One region of the Parabacteroides sp. D25 genome, then DNA from elsewhere that is predicted to be linked to it. Evidence: riboswitches for the same ligand, from Rfam matches in the RefSeq annotation. Region 1 holds a riboswitch; the other holds the start of a gene.
What was found. A riboswitch is a leader RNA that binds a small molecule or an ion and turns the genes downstream of it on or off. The one in region 1 is predicted to bind cobalamin.
Positions count from the first base shown of each region.

Region 2: it holds a riboswitch for cobalamin, as region 1 does, so the genes downstream of both, HMPREF0999_RS11065 (sirohydrochlorin cobaltochelatase) here and HMPREF0999_RS03170 (ABC transporter substrate-binding protein) in region 1, are expected to answer to the same signal.

Region 1 is NZ_JH976500.1:792,875-801,247, reverse strand. It holds gene HMPREF0999_RS03180 (ABC transporter ATP-binding protein) at 368-1,381, opposite strand; gene HMPREF0999_RS03175 (iron ABC transporter permease) at 1,383-2,420, opposite strand; gene HMPREF0999_RS03170 (ABC transporter substrate-binding protein) at 2,430-3,593, opposite strand; cobalamin riboswitch at 3,656-3,855, opposite strand; gene HMPREF0999_RS03165 (precorrin-2 C(20)-methyltransferase) at 3,922-4,626, shown strand; gene HMPREF0999_RS03160 (hypothetical protein) at 4,675-5,187, opposite strand; gene HMPREF0999_RS03155 (formate--tetrahydrofolate ligase) at 5,581-7,248, shown strand; gene HMPREF0999_RS03150 (hypothetical protein) at 7,318-8,238, opposite strand; gene HMPREF0999_RS03145 (zinc-ribbon domain-containing protein) at 8,270-8,373, opposite strand, start outside.
Region 2 is NZ_JH976503.1:111,854-120,226, forward strand. It holds gene cobJ (precorrin-3B C(17)-methyltransferase) at 1-1,306, opposite strand, end outside; gene HMPREF0999_RS11055 (PepSY domain-containing protein) at 1,363-2,826, opposite strand; gene HMPREF0999_RS11060 (TonB-dependent receptor) at 2,845-5,226, opposite strand; gene HMPREF0999_RS11065 (sirohydrochlorin cobaltochelatase) at 5,373-6,290, opposite strand; cobalamin riboswitch at 6,418-6,615, opposite strand; gene aspT (aspartate-alanine antiporter) at 6,702-8,373, shown strand, end outside.

The DNA.
Region 1 (8,373 bases):
ATTGTATGGTCATTTTCCCTACCAGTAGGTCTTTACACATTTCGTTTTACCCCCCTTATATGGGAAGCTTATTCTTCTTGTCTGTAGCCATTCCCTACGAAAGGCAGACAAGTATTAGGGGTGGCTGTTCCCGGACCATTTGATCAAACTGAAATTGAAAAGCGAGAAGATGTGTTGGTATATACAACACCTGTACTCCACACAGCCGTAGGAGTGACAGGAATGGTGGAATTAAAGTTGTATGTATCTTTCAAGCAATTACAGGAAAGTCGACGAAGCTAGCTTACTTTAAAACAATGGATGTAAATGGAAAAAATTCATAACTATGAATGAAGAAAAACATAGTTATGAATTGAAAATTTCATAGTTATGATTTTTCAGTATCAAAATAGGCAAGTAATTCTTCTATCGTTTGGGTGATATAGGTACCGCCGGAAGTCTCATGGATGATAAAGTGGGTGGTCTTTAAATCGCCAGTCTCAATCCAAATATTCGATTCCACTTCCCGATTCGCCAAAATTCCGTTTCGCTGGAGCCCTTTACGCACCATAGCGTATTTCTGTCCATGTCCAACGAGGCGAATCTGTCGAGAGAATTGATTATCTATACGGAATAATCCGGTATCCTTATCGAAAACAATCCCTTTCCGGGCGAAAAAGTTGCTTAGATGACCACTCAATGCCAAATCCTCGGGAGTACCGGTAGAGATACCATTCGCTTTGTCCATTAACCAGATCTTATCCGATATCTGAAGAGCCAGCTCCAAATCGTGAGTGGACATAAATATCGTCTTATTCGTTTTCCGGGTTAGATGATGGAGTAATTGCATAATCTCTACCTTGCTGGGGAAATCAAGGAATGCGGTAGGTTCATCCAAGTAAATAACCGGAGTCTCCTGAGCGAGCGCCTTAGCGATCATCACTTTCTGGCGTTCTCCATCCGATAAGGTATGGACCATGCGGGATGCTAGTTCCTCAATGCGGACAAGGGCGATGGATTCTTCCACGATCCGCTTATCATCCTTGCTCAACTTACCCCAGAAGCCGGTATACGGGCTACGTCCCATCCCGACCAATTCCCGTACCAACATATTCCGGATCTCACATTTATCGGTCAGCACGACACCGATCGTGGTGCTCAATTCCTTATCGGAATAAGTATCTATATCTTTTCCTAGGACCAATATTTCCCCATCTAATTTAGGTTGGAAAGCCGATAACGTGCGCAATAAAGTAGACTTCCCCACCCCGTTAGCACCCAGCAAACAGGTTAATTCACCACTATAGATCGTAGAGTGTATACCTTTAGCTACCAGCTTTGTACTACTCTTAGAATGGTAACCGATCGAAAGTCCGTTAATATGAATCGTATCTTGTTTCATCTTACTCGTTCAATTCATTCTTACGTTTTCTAAATAATACTGAGGCCACTACTGGAGCACCTACTAAAGCGGTTACCGAGTTGACAGGTAACGCTCCCTCGAACCCCGGCATACGGGCGATCAAATTACAGATCAACGCCAACGCCGCACCGGCGAATAAGACCGCAGGCATTAAAATCCGATGGTCGGAAGTTTGAAATATGGCCCGGCATAAATGCGGAACGGCTAGCCCCAAGAAGATAATAGGTCCGCAATAAGCAGTGACAATCGCCGTAAGGACCCCAGCCGAGGTGATAACCAACAAACGGGCCCGCTTGATATTAAGTCCCAAATTGCGTGCGTAGCTATCCCCAAGAAGCATCAAGTTCATGGTCTTGATAAGCAGGAACGAGAGAGGGATCAAGATTGTCATAAGAATCACGAACAACGTCATCTGATTACCGGAAACACGGGCGAAACTACCCAATCCCCAAATCACGTATGCACGGATATCCTCCTCGACGCTAAAGAATTTAAGTACACCGATCACGGCGTTTGCCACGTAACCGATCATCACACCGATAATCAACAACGTGACATTTCCTTTTACCTTTTGGGAAACATACACGATCAGCGCCATCACGGATAAGGAACCGATCACGGCCGCTATCGATAAGGCGATCTCCCCCATAAAACCAAGTTTACTCAAGGCAACGCCCCCTAAACTACCGCTTAACAACACCACGAAAGCGACACCCATGCTCGCTCCCGAACTGATACCTAAGACCGAAGGTCCGGCCAATGGATTACGGAAAACGGTTTGCATCTGTAAGCCGCTGATGGATAAGCCAGCTCCCGCTACCAACGCTGTCAATGCCTGTGGTAGTCGGGATTTCCAGATAATATTCTGCCATGTAATAGGCTCATTTCCTAAATTCCAGATAATATGCCAAACCGATTGAAGAGGAATAGAGACTGACCCCAACACCAAATTCAAAAAGATTAGAACAAAAATAGCCGTGACAATCGCCAGCATCCATAGGGTATTTGAATGTCTCATCAGTGTTCCTTATTTAAGTCGAGAATAATAGACCGACTCATGATCCGGTAATAAATCCGGATGAAAGATATGAAGCAAATCCGCTAGGACGATCTCCGGTTCTGTCGGCATACTCTCATAAAACGGCGTGTTCTTCATATTACAATAGATAATTCCTTTCTCCCGGAACGCACGGAAATCCTCATAACGAGGATCTTGCTCTTTCAATGCCTCATAGCTGAACGTTCCCGGGAAACTATTCACGATACGCCAATAATCAGCGTCGTCCGCTTGGTTATAGACCGTCTCGAAGTCTAATGTAACACCACCGGATCGCTCATCATCTTTCAAGAAATAATCAGCGCCGGCATCCTTGAAAAGTTGCGCTAAGAAGCTCTTTCCTCCTACGGCATACCAGTTTCCACCCCGTAACTCGCCACTAAAAACGATCGGACGTTTTTTAACCTTACCATCCGCCGTAAGTTCCTTTAATTCATTATACCTCTTCTCGATGGTGGCGAAACGCTCATTGCCATCTTTCTCTATCCCCAACAGCAAGCCTACGAACTTGATCCACTCGGCCTGTCCCAATGGCGTAGTCTCCTTATAACCCAAATGGGGAATCAAGGGAATACCCACGTCTTTCAGCGTCTCATAGCCTCCCCGCTTGAATGGCGATACAAGGATCAAATCAGGATTCATGCTCATGATAACCTCGTTATCGAAATTCCCCTCGATACCGATCTTAGCGGTTTTACCTTCTTTCAGGCGTTCGTTCATCTCTTTATTGAACAAATGCCGTGTACTGGTAATCCCAACGACCCTATCCAAGGCACCCAATTTAATAAAGTTCGATAATTGCAGGGAAGTCATACAGATAACGCTTCGGATAGGAAGCTCTATCACCGTATAATCAGCGGGAATCCCCGTGGGTTTCGCACCTCTTTTCACGAACGCATAATGAAACGTGGTGCTTTCCTCATTTTGAGGATCTTGGATATCAGCCAAGAGATATTGATCCGCATAGGTAAGCTTGAATCCTTGGGCGTATAAAGGCTTAACCTGCTCTTGCGAGAACGCAGATTGCTCTACGGAAGCCGTCTTCCCTATTTCTCCTTTTTCACGGATACCTGAAGTACATGATAAAGTCAATACCGATAAAAGCAAGCATCCACCCGCTATAAACTTATTCATAATCCTTGTTTAATTGACAGTTGATCATTGACAGTTACTCTCGTCCTGCTCCACGGGACAGCAACATTTATTTATGAACCGGCAGGTCTTCTGACTTACTTCCATTCAGGACGCCTTCCCGATTACAAAACCAGTGGCCAAGGTATTGTCCGAATGTTTAAAAGTTCACAGCAGCGTGGTCTGTCCGGGATTCTCACCCGGTTCCCTTTTAATCCGCCTCCCGGAAAAAGAGATAAGCGGAGCCTGTTACAGTGACAAAAGTAGTAAGAATATTTGTATACATCCACAATTTTAAGGACTTTTGCGTTTCAAATAAAAACAGATACACATGAATCATCCTATTCACTTCGTCTCATTAGGTCCCGGTGATCCGGAATTAATTACGCTGAAAGGGCTTAAAACATTACAAAAGGCTGATATTATCTATTGTCCTGCTACACAAGGCAAGCATGGAATCATATCTCGGGCGACGGATATATTGAAAGCTATTGAGGTAGACGAATCCTTGATCCATCCGTTTATTTTGCCAATGAGTAAGGAACGGACAGATGCGTTAAACGCTTATAACGAATTGTTTCTGGATGCCCAAGCTGAATATTTGAAAGGGAAACAAATCGTGATCGTCGCCGAGGGAGACGCTGGTTTTTATTCATCTATACAATATGTATACGATAAATTCGAGGAAACAGGAATCCCGGTAGATCGAATCGCAGGAATTCCGGCATTTATAGCGGCAGGTGCCTTGGCCGGGATACATATCGTAAAACAAGAGGAGCAAATTAACGTAATCCCCGGGACTGCGTCGTTCGATGAACTTTCGGCAAAAATAGAAAATGGAATGATCATCGTCATCATGAAATTACCGGGTTGCCAAGAGGCTATTCATACTTGTATCCGGCAGTATGCGGATAAGGCGGTTTTTCATTATTTCGAGAATGTAGGAACAAGAAAAGAATATTATACTACTGATATCGCCACTATACATTCCAAGGATTTCCCCTATTTCTCCCTACTGATTATCCAACCTCGCTAAAAGAAGAAGGCTGCCCGGAGAGTAACCAAACCCGGACAGCCCATCTTATTACGCTACATGCAATATATGCTTAAGCTGATCGATATGGAAACGAAGTGTATCCATATAAGGTTTCACTGAATTATGGTACATGACCGCTTTTGCGTGCATATCTTCCAACTCGCTTACTTTACGGTTCGCCTCACGCATTTTACAAGCGTTGTAGCGAATACCCGATACATGTCCTTTGATATCCTCGATCGCTTGGTTTCCCCGGTTGAAGATAGACTCTGCTTCTTCCGGAGCGTATACCGTATAGGCTTGGGCAACGTCATCCAGTAACGCCTGTTGATAAGAGCCGGCTATCGGGAGCAATTGATGGATCGCATGATGACATAAAGAATGAACCTCGTTTTGAAGCTTCTTCAATTCTACTTCCCACTTTGATTCACATACTTCATCCAATTGTTTGACTTCCGCTACGACACGACCGCTAAACAATTCCACTACCATCTTTTCCCATGCTTCTGCTACCCACGATTTAGTAGCAAATGTAACCTGACTAAATCTTACTGTTGACATAACCTTAAATTTACATATTATATTGCTAATGTTATTAGTCTCTTATCTGTTTCAATTTATCACACTCAAACCATTTTAGGTTTCTTTTTATCGTTGTGACATCACAAAATTAATCAAATTATTACAGATGAATAATTTTAAAGACTATTTTATAATTCTTTAAAAGTACAACAAGCAAAACGTATGATTTTTGCAAAGCTCACTTTACAAAAAGTTTAATTTCAAGCCTGACAGCTATCACAAAAAGCAAGATCCTCGCCATCTTCGCACAAAAATATCAAAATAACACAATCTTATTATTCCATAAAGGGGGAAAACCTTGTTCCGTATCATTTTGTTATTATAATAAATTAGATTTACTTTGTTCAAACTATATAAACTTACATAAAGCACATGAAATCGGACATTGAGATAGCAAGAGAAACAGACTTGCGTAAAATTAAGGAAGTTGCGACAACGTTAGGTATCCCTCGTGAGGAAGTACAAAATTATGGCAGGTATATTGCCAAGGTTCCTATCCATTTGATCGATAAAAAGCAAATGGACCAGCATAATTTAATTTTAGTGACCGCTATCACTCCCACTAAAGCGGGAATCGGAAAGACTACGGTTTCGATCGGTCTGGCTTTAGGGCTGAATAAAATAGGGAAGAAAGCGGTGGTCGCTTTACGTGAGCCGTCTCTTGGCCCGTGTTTCGGCATGAAAGGTGGTGCTGCCGGAGGTGGATATGCCCAAGTGCTTCCCATGGAAAACATCAACTTGCATTTTACAGGGGATTTTCATGCGGTTACTTCCGCCCACAATATGATTACCGCTTTATTGGATAACTATATTTATCAGACCCGCAACACCTGCGAGGGATTGAAGGAGATCAAATGGAAACGGGTTCTTGACGTAAACGACCGTAGCTTACGTAACATCGTATCGGGTCTAGGCGGCTCGGCGAACGGTGTCCCTACCGAGACCGGATTTGACATCACTCCCGCTTCAGAGATCATGGCGATCCTTTGCTTGGCTACGGATATAGAGGATTTGAAACGACGTGTCGGAAATATTTTATTGGGTTATACAAACGAAGATAAGCCTTTCACGGTAAATGATCTTGGCATAGCCGGAGCTATTACCGTATTGCTAAAAGACGCATTACTGCCGAACCTTGTACAAACAACGGAGAATACTCCCGCATTTGTACATGGAGGTCCTTTCGCTAATATCGCCCATGGATGTAATTCCATATCGGCCACCCAAATGGCTCTTACTTATGGAGATTATGTGATTACGGAGGCTGGTTTCGGCGCTGATCTGGGCGCGGAGAAATTCTTTAATATCAAATGTAGAAAAGCGGGGCTTTCACCGAAACTGACAGTCATCGTAGCGACTGCCCAGAGCTTGAAACTTCATGGTGGCGTTCCGGAGAAAGAAATCAAGGAACCGAATATCGAAGGATTAAAGAACGGATTCGCTAACTTAGATAAACACATTGAGAATATGAAGAGCTTCGGCCAGCAAGTAATCGTTACTTTCAACCGTTTCGCTACCGATACGGACGAGGAGATTGCGTTAGTGGCTGAGCATTGCGAGGAGAAAGGGGTTGGATTCGCCATGAATAACGTTTTCGCCGAAGGCGGTGAAGGGGGTACGGAGCTTGCCCGCTTAGTGGTTGATACGATCGAAAATCATCCTTCCGCTCCTTTACAATATACATATGATCTGAATGATCCGATCCGTACGAAGGTACAAAAAGTGGCCCAGAAGATATACGGAGCTTCTTCGATTGTTTATACGACTTTGGCCGATAAAAAATTGCGTCAGATCGAAAGCTTGGGTATTTCCCATTATCCGATCTGTATCGCCAAGACTCAATATTCATTCTCTTCCGATCCGAAAGCTTATGGGGTCGCCAAAGATTTCGAACTAAAAGTACGAGATGTAATCATCAATAACGGAGCCGAGATGATCGTTGTCGTCATGGGCGAGATCATGCGTATGCCGGGACTCCCGAAAGAGCCGCAAGCCCGAAAGATCGATATCGTGGATGGCATGATTGAGGGATTGAGTTAATAGACAGTAAAACGATTCAAATAAAAAAGGTGCGCCTCACACATTCAGTAAGGCGCACCTTACTTTTGCTTATTTATGAATAAACTTTATAGAACCTCTAGCTGTATTTAGCAAATAGATTCCTGCTGGCAAGCGAGAGATGTCAATACGATTCGACTTACTCTCTGCCATTTTCCCTCCAGTTATCGCATAAATAGAAATCCCGCTTTCCGTTCCTTGTACTTCCAACACATCTCCATAAATATGAAGTTTCAGTTCGTTCTCCTCTACTACAGGAGCGATAGAGGTTGTTCCATTGAAATAGTCATGTGTCTTTCCTGAATATTCCCAGCTTGTCTCAGCGGGGAAATACATTTTCTGATAATTTTTCGAAATCATCGGGTTTCCCGCGTCCACGATCTCCGTCTTGCTTTCTGACATAAGCATCCAACTACCACCGAAATCAATGGAAGACGAGGTTTTCGTGACATTCTTATCGTAAGACCACTCCATTTTCATCTTGAACGTCTCTCCCTCAGCCGTACCTGTCATGAGTATCGAGACCGGATATTTATCTTTGTTGAAAGTGGCTTCTATATCCACTTTCGCCTCGGCTTTCCATGCGCCTCCCTCAAAGCTGGAGGAAGTGACGGAGAACTTCTCATAGCCATTTCCGGTATAAGTGTATTCTGTTTTCTCGCCTGCCACGTCGGCTGCCGAATAAGAGATAGCGACCAAAGTGCGTCCTTGGTTATCATTCTCCATCACGGTCTTGCCATCATATACCCAATCAGACGAACTTGAGTTCCATTTATAACTGTCTATACGAACCACGCTTTTATTACCATCGCATATATAAACATCTTTCTGTTCCTGCGCATCGTTCTTGTCATAGGTAATACTATAGTCCGGACATCTTCCAAACAAATACCCCGGAAGAGAGAATGATTGCGCCATCAATGAAGAAATACCTACTAAACAGGCTACCAATGTAAATAATACTCGTTTCATATTCTTGATTTTTTACGATTAAACTTAAAAACTATAACCTTTCTCCGCAATTCCCGCAAAATGTAGCGGTCGGAGCTAATTGCATTCCGCATTGAGGGCAAAAGCGGCTTTCCGGCGTTGAGACCTGTCCCGGTA
Region 2 (8,373 bases), on a different contig from region 1:
GTTTCTGTATACCGATAAAAGGTTTCACCATATGCTTGGATTCCTGTACATGCACGAAACCTACCGGAGCGGCAATGATGCCTGCCGGAGTCGCCTTTCCCTTACGTATCAAGTCGCATAATTCCATAAGGGCGGTCGGGGCATTCCCGAAGACAAACAGGGCGTCCGGATGCTCTTCCACGGCCCGGCGAATACCGGCTTGGGTACGGGTAATGCCTTTACTCGAAGCCATCTCCGCGACCCGCTCATCTTGAAGGTAACATTTTACTTCGACACCCAGACGCTGCAAAGCTCCCTTACGAATGCCGGAAGCGGCCATCGTGACATCGGTGATGATCGTACGAACTTCCCCGCCGCTGATCTTATTATATAATGTAGAGACAGCGTCCGGGTCCGTATACAGGATATTTTCCATATCGAAATCGGCCGTCGTATGAATGGCATGGAGTAACGCCCATTTCTTATCCAACGGGATCTCTTGGTTTTTCAATTCCTTCTCGATCGTACGGAAACTACGGATCATGATGTCCTGTCCAATGCCCGTATCCGTTTTCTTCTGTTTGACCTCGCCATAATATCCCCGGGGAGTGATCATATGATTCCCGGAAAGATATGTTTGTGAGTTTCCGATCAAGACTACCGTGAACATATCGATCTGCTCGGGGTCCAGATCTGCGAGCGTAGTGACGAATACTTCTTGCTCCTCCCGTCCGGCCTGACGTACATAACCGACCGGAGTCTCCGGCTTGCGTTCTTGCAGAAACAATTCTTTTAAGCGATAGAGTTGCCAATAACGTCCCTCGCTTTTCGGATTATAGATCGCCGTAACAAAATCGGCCATGGCCGCCGCACGAATCCGTTTCTCGATCCGTTCCCAAGGAGTCATCAAGTCAGAGAGGGAAATCACACAGAAATCATGTCCGATAGGAGCGCCAAGCAAGGACGCAGCTTTCTGGAAAGCGCTGATGCCCGGATACGACTCGATCTCGATCTCGCTTCCGGATTCTTTCTTCATCTCATAAATCAGAGGAGTCATACCATAAATGCCGGCGTCACCGGAACTGATCACACAAACCGTCTTTCCCTCGTTCGCATAAGCGAAAGCTTGCTCGGCACGAGCTTGCTCACGTTTCATACCTGTATCTATACATTCCGTTCCCTCACGAAGCAAGTGGGTGATAAAACGGAAATAATATTTATATCCTATGATGACATCCGAGCTTTGGATAGCGGCCAAAACCGCAGGCGTTATATCGGCCTCGCTACCGGGGCCGATTCCGGCGACTATAATCTTGCCTTTATTCATTCAAATCTATTTTATAATACAATGTTCTCAATAAATATAATACAAATATACAGGCTTTACTTCTTTCTTCTCGCTTTTCGCCTGATATATTTTATCGCAAGCCATACACCGGATAAGGAAACGAACGTGCCTCCCAACATGGTTCCCCACATCACGATATTCCATAAGACCGGATGATCTACCAAGAATTTCAGATTCAAGCTATGCAATGCCGGATACATCCAATGGTTCCAACGAGACGGCGTATTTACATAACGGTATTGTCCATTACGGGGATTAATGTAATAACAACTATTATCCACGTCTTGAATAGATACTTTCCAGACCGGGAGTTCTAAATTCCTTTTTCGTGAGATATAATACGTATCATAAGCATCCAACAGTTTGATATCAGCCGTGGTCCCGATACCATGTATCTGAGACAATACGGAACGGATTTCTTCCGGTCGCAGGTTCAATAAAGATATCCCGTCACTCTTATTTGCGTTCACGACAATATCCTTCGTGTCTGTTTGTACGATGTAAAAGGGTATATCACCAAAACTACTCCATTCCAATTGACGGATCTGGCCGGGATAGGCTTGTATGACCGCCCTGTAATCCAACGGATAATCGAGTGGGGAAGGAGCCATCTTCCGCAGTTCTTGAACCGGGTTTATATCGAGCTTGGCTTTCAACCCCCAATCCTGTACACGAGCCAAAGACATCATACCACTAAAGCAGAAGGTGAGGACGAATAAACCGAATAACACCCCAAGAATATGATGCCATTTATACCAGAACTTCTTATAAGGGGAAATCAAATGACGTCTCCTCGCTAACCGGAAATCCCGTATTCCTAAATAGATCCCGGCGATACACATAACGCACCCGATTCCGGATAACCAGACAACTACCTTTATCCATAATTCAGCGTCTTGCCGCAAGGAAGTGAAATAGACCCAATGAGGGATCGCCCCGAGCCAAGCCCAGAAACGACTGTTTTTATCCGTATATTGCAAAACCTCCCCGGATTTAGAGGATATGTATAATTCATGTCGTTCCGGATCGGCGAAATGGAATTTATAGATCGGAAATTCCTCTTTTAAACGACCGAATGGAATCCATTGGTCCAAGGTGTACAAGGAATCTACCTTCGCTATGGAAGAGGTATTCCATAGTGATGCCACACGTTGGATATGATTCCAGTCGATTACGGGTAATCTTTCCGTCGAGTCGGCAGGAATATCATAGCTCCCTTTCTCCGTCCGGAGATGAAAAACAGTTTGTCCCAAATAGCTGTTTAAGGTAACATGGCTTATCCGCTCGTTCTGCGGTAAACGTTTCTCTATCTGGTCTAACGAAGGAAGATTCTCCGGAGAGAGAATATCCATCTTCGCCCGTTTATCGGCCCGGTCCGCTCGCGGGAACGTATGGTAGATCATTACCAATCCCGATAGGAACCAAACGAGGAACAGGATACTGAGCGCCGTGCCCAGTATCCTGTGTATAAATTGCATGATCTTTGTCAATAGATTCATGAGCGTATGTTCTATATATTATAATGTATAGGAGATAGCCACTTGGAAATTACGAGGCATGCTTGGCACCATCTGTTGTCCGAGCGCTTGGTTATAATAATTGTTGTCAAACAAGTTATTCAAGTTGAATGTAAGGTGAATATTGTTGTTCAACAAATAAGACATACCGAAATCGGTTACCCAATACGGATCGAACCAAGAGTTGTTAGATGTATTACGGTATACTTTACCGGTATAACTGCTACTCAAGTGAAATTCCAGATTCTTCAAGACACCCCGAGGGATGGTATAACTGCCGTATGCGTAGAAAGTCTGGTTCGGTACGTTGCTCTGCCAGTTTCCTTCTTGGCTATTCAATTGTTGCTTTGTCTCATCCGGGTTATTGCCATAGATAGCCTCGATCAATTCCGGATCCTTTATTTCTTTCATCTCCCGGATCTTGGAGTCGTTCAATCCATAACCGATCGTCAGCGCTAAGGTGCTTACCGGAGAAAGAGTGACATCAAAATCAAAACCCTTGGAATCTTGTACACCCACCTGTCCGATTACGCTCTTCGTGGTAGTCTCGCCGTTTACCTCCACTTGATAGTTGTTGGTCAACGTAGCCGTACTGTTCATCTTCCGGATATAGAACAAGCTGGCATTGGCGCTTAATATATTGTTCAATTGATATTTAAGACCCACCTCGGCTTGGTATCCTTTCTCCGGCTTAAATACTTCCTCATTGCGAGCAGGCTCGAAACGATTTCCATCACCTCCTACATAAATGACGTTATCTTGATAGAACGTACGGATCGGCTTGAAGAAAGAGGCGAAAGACGCATAAATGGATGTATTCGGATGGGGCAGATAGACCGCTCCGAAACGATAGGTCAACGCCTTATTCTTTATCATATTGAAGCTTGAATGCTCCTCATACTCACGTCGTCCGGTAGGAGTTGTAGCGCTGGCGGACATATAACGGAAAAAGTCGTAACGTAGAGCGGCTAATACCTTCCATTGCTCGTTGAACTCAACCATATCTTGAAGATAAAGGCTGTTGGAATAATGATGCGTAACCGTTGCTTTCGAGAATTTACTGGTCATATATCCCATGCTATGCGGATCATAAACGGATACATGCGAATAAAGGCCGGGACCCTGAACATCATCTCCTAAATTATAGCCCGAATAGCTGGTACGATTCAAGGCGACGAAAGAGTAACCTCCCATATACGTATGCTTTATCTCACCCGTCCTGAATTTACCGCTTAGCTCGAGCGTATTGGTTACCGTCTTGGCTATATGGGAGAAGCGAAGCGGGAAAGAAAGATATACACTGTCCAAACAGATATATTTTTTCTGGCCATTTTTCATATAATAATGATCATAGATCGGATCATCACTTTCGAGATAGTCGAGGGCTTCCGTCCCAAAATAGTTGATATCGTCGTTATTGTAAGAAAGGCGATCTGTTAGTTTCGCACCGTTCCAAAAAGTATGTGTGTACTGCGTTGATATGTTCCAAGCGTGATTCTTCATAAAGTCGGACTCGTTATTGTAGCGAGCCTCACGGTCAAGTCCCGGTAGCATATCATTTTTATGGAGATATAACTGTCCTGTTTGCACATTATATACATCATTTGCCATTAAATCGGGAAGACCGATCTCCGTCCCATAGAAGTCGCGGTTAAAACCTCCACGAACATCTAATATGTCACGTTCCGTCATTTTAGCTTGCAATGCCAGATAACCGGAAAAGCGACGGTTGCCATTATCACGCCAGCCCTCTTGATCGGAAAAGTTGACATTGGCGTAATAATTGACCGGACCGACCAATTTACCGCCCATGCCAAGCGTCGCCTCTTTATTCTCGTAACTACCATAGGCCAATCGGGCGTTAACGCTCTGTTTCTCTGACGGGGATTTACGAACGATATTCAAGGTTCCACCTACGGCTGAATGTCCGTAAAGTACAGAAGCCGGTCCCTTTAATAATTCAATAGACTCGATACAGGATAGATCGGGTACGGGATAAGAGTTGTTTATTGCCGAACGTTCATCGCGGATACCGTCTATCATCATGATAGAATGATCGAAACCACGGATCGACAATTGTTGAAATGCGCCATAAGATGTCTGGAATCGTACGCCCGGCATAAAGCGTACCGCATCTTGGATATTACGGATACCTCGCAACTCCAAACTACTCGCCGTAATGCTATTAATTGAAATAGGAAGATATTTCATAGGTACGTCCAACTTCGTGATTTGTGGACGTGGCTTGCGTGCGGCGGTCGCTACGACTTCTTGAATATTGAATGTCGTATCGGCGAAATTCGTGTACTCATTCTTGTGTTGCGCCTGCATCGTACTGATACATAAGGCTGTCAACGGTAAGATTGTCAAAACTCTTTTCATATATTTAGCATTATAACTGTTTATTGTATGCATGTGAAATCCCTTTCGAAAGAAATTCCATTTTCCTTCGAATGAAAATTTAGTTTCTTTCGGAAGGAATTACTTTTTCTTCCGAAAGGAATAAAACATAGATTTGGAGAACTTTTTTAGTCCTTCTCTACCGCATAAGCTTTCTTCTTATCAACGATATCGATCATCTTATGTTTAGCCATGAAACGGGCATGTTCGATGAAGATCTTCTGAATATCCGGATTCTGTCCCAGACCTTCCATAAATACGCTTACCTCGTAGCCTTTCTTTTCCAATTCCTCTTTCCAATCACCGGCGATATCGTTTTTCGCATGGTCTCCGGCAACAAACATAAATGGCATCAACAAGACTTTCTTCGTTCCATTGGCCTTTACTTGGGCTACCATCGTATCAAAAGTAGGATAGCCCTCGATGGTTCCTACGGAATAATCCTTGAATCCCTTCTCCTTCAACATATAATCCAACATAGCATATTGGGCCGTCGCCGGTGTATAAGTGCCATGGCCTACCAATAAAGTAGCGCCTTCTTTCGCCCCATTTTTTATGATAGCGGCGATTACCGCCTCATAATCCTCCGGTGTATACAATAAAGGATTACCGATACGAATCTCCTTGAAAGAAGATTTCATGGTGGCAACATCCTTACGTAAGGATTCCATCTCGATACCTTCGATTATATTCGTGGATTGGATCAAAATGTGCGTATAACCATCAGCCTTTAACTTTTCCAAGGCTTCGATCGGGTTTAGTTTCTCTATGCCACGAGCTTTTAAGCGGCGCATTACAATGCGAGAAGTCCATGCCTCACGCAACTCAACATCTTTGAAAGCTTCTTTCGCTTTTTGATTGATCGCGTCGATTGTCAAGGCACGGGTATCATCATGGGTTGTTCCAAAATGTACCATCAATAAAGCGGCCTTATCGCCCGGTTGTAAAGAGGCGAATAAATCGGATGCTACAAAATTCTCGCCATCGTGCGCACGACAAACTAGGCTGATGACCAGCAGGAAGAAAGATAGTAAGTGTTTCCTCATCATATGAATATATTAATAATTAGATTACATATCAATCCCACGGAGACAACGTATTATTCCGTCTCCAACATCTTTTAGATATAGGTGATATTTCTATCCTCTTAATTACTCCTAACCCCGGGAGGAATTAATCATTACTTCGCTTGGCAGGTTTCCTGACTGGCTCGGAAAGCAACCTTCCCATCTTTCTTAAGACAGTGGCATAGCAGAACGCTTTCCTTTTCAAGAGCTTCACAGTAGCGGGCACTGTTCCGGATTCTAACCGGATTCCCTTTTATAGAGTTGTCGGTAGACAAACTCTATCACCTAAGCGGTCGCAAATTTATATAAATAATTCCGAAAAGTAACAACATCTTTCAAAGAATCCCTGTTCCAATAGCATCTTTTTTGTTTAACATCAAATAAATAGATATGGAATGGATAACTAATTTACTTCAACATTATCCGGAGCTAGCTATTTTCATAACCTTAGCTCTCGGTTTCTGGATTGGCAAGTTTAAGATAAAGAAGTTCACGCTGGGAACGGTTACCAGCGTATTATTGGTCGGTGTATTGATCGGGCAATTAAAAATCGATATAAGCGGACCGTTAAAGTCCGTCTTTTTCTTGATGTTCCTCTTCGCTGTAGGATATAGCGTTGGGCCACAGTTCTTCCGGGGATTGAAAAAGGAAGGTCTTCCTCAAATGCTTTTCGCCGCCGTCATGTGTATATTTTGTTTGATCGCTCCTTTTTTGTTAGCGAAACTTATGGGATATAACGCAGGCGAGGCCGCAGGATTATTGGCGGGCTCCCAGACGATGTCGGCAGTATTAGGAGTTGCCGAAGATACGATCGGACAGATGAATATTAGCGATACGGATAAAAGCGCTATGGTAAATGTAATGCCCGTGGCCTATGCGGTAACTTATATTTTCGGTACGGCAGGATCCGCATGGTTAGTGAGTGATATCGGGCCACGTCTTTTAGGAGGACTCGACTACGTGAAAAAAGCGTGTAAAGAGCTAGAGGCTAAAATGGGAAATAACGACGAGAGCGAGCAACCGGGCTTTATGCCTGCCGCCCGTCCGGTAACTTTCCGGGCCTATAAGATTAGTAATGAATGGTTCAAGGATGGCAAAAGCGTAAAGCAGTTGGAGGTATATTTAGACCAATTGGGACGGCATTTGTTCGTGGAGCGTGTCCGTATTAATAATGTAGTAACTGATGTTAAACCGGATTTGGTTTTACATACCGGAAATGAGGTTGTCCTAAGCGGTCGCCGGGAATTCGTGATCGGAGAGGAGAACTGGATTGGCGACGAGGTCAATGACATTGAATTGCTCGATTTTCCGGCAGAGACGTTACCCGTACTAGTGATCCATAAGGAATACGTGGGGAAAAAGATCTGCTATTTACGCAATCAATCGTTTATGCATGGTGTTAGCATCAAGTCCGTAAGGCGTGCGGGTATCAATATCCCGGTCTTGGCCGCTACGGTGATAGATTCCGGTGATATGCTGGAATTGGCAGGCATGAAATCAGAGGTAAATAAAGCGGCGACGGCTTTAGGATATCCCGATCGCCCAACCAATCAGACCGATTTGATTTTCGTGGGTATCGGTATTTTCTTAGGGGGAATTTTAGGTTCGCTCGCGATTCATTTCGGGGGTGTCCCGATTAGCCTAAGTACGAGTGGAGGTGCTTTGATAGCCGGGCTCGTCTTTGGATGGCTTCGTTCTAAGCATCCGACCTTCGGGCGTATTCCGGAGCCTTCCGTCTGGATATTAAATAATTTGGGATTGAATATGTTTATCGCCGTAGTCGGTATCACGGCGGGTCCCAGTTTCGTGACCGGATTGAAGGAAGTCGGTATAAGTTTATTTATTATCGGTGCTTTAGCGACATCTATCCCGCTTATCATCGGTATTCTGATGGGACGTTACGTTTTTAAGTTCCACCCGGCTATTACTTTAGGTTGTACGGCGGGTTCACGTACGACAACTGCCGCATTAGGAGCGGTGGAAGATGCCGTAGGAAGTGAGACTCCAGCCTTAGGCTATACCGTTACCTATGCGGTGGGTAATACTTTATTAATCATCTGGG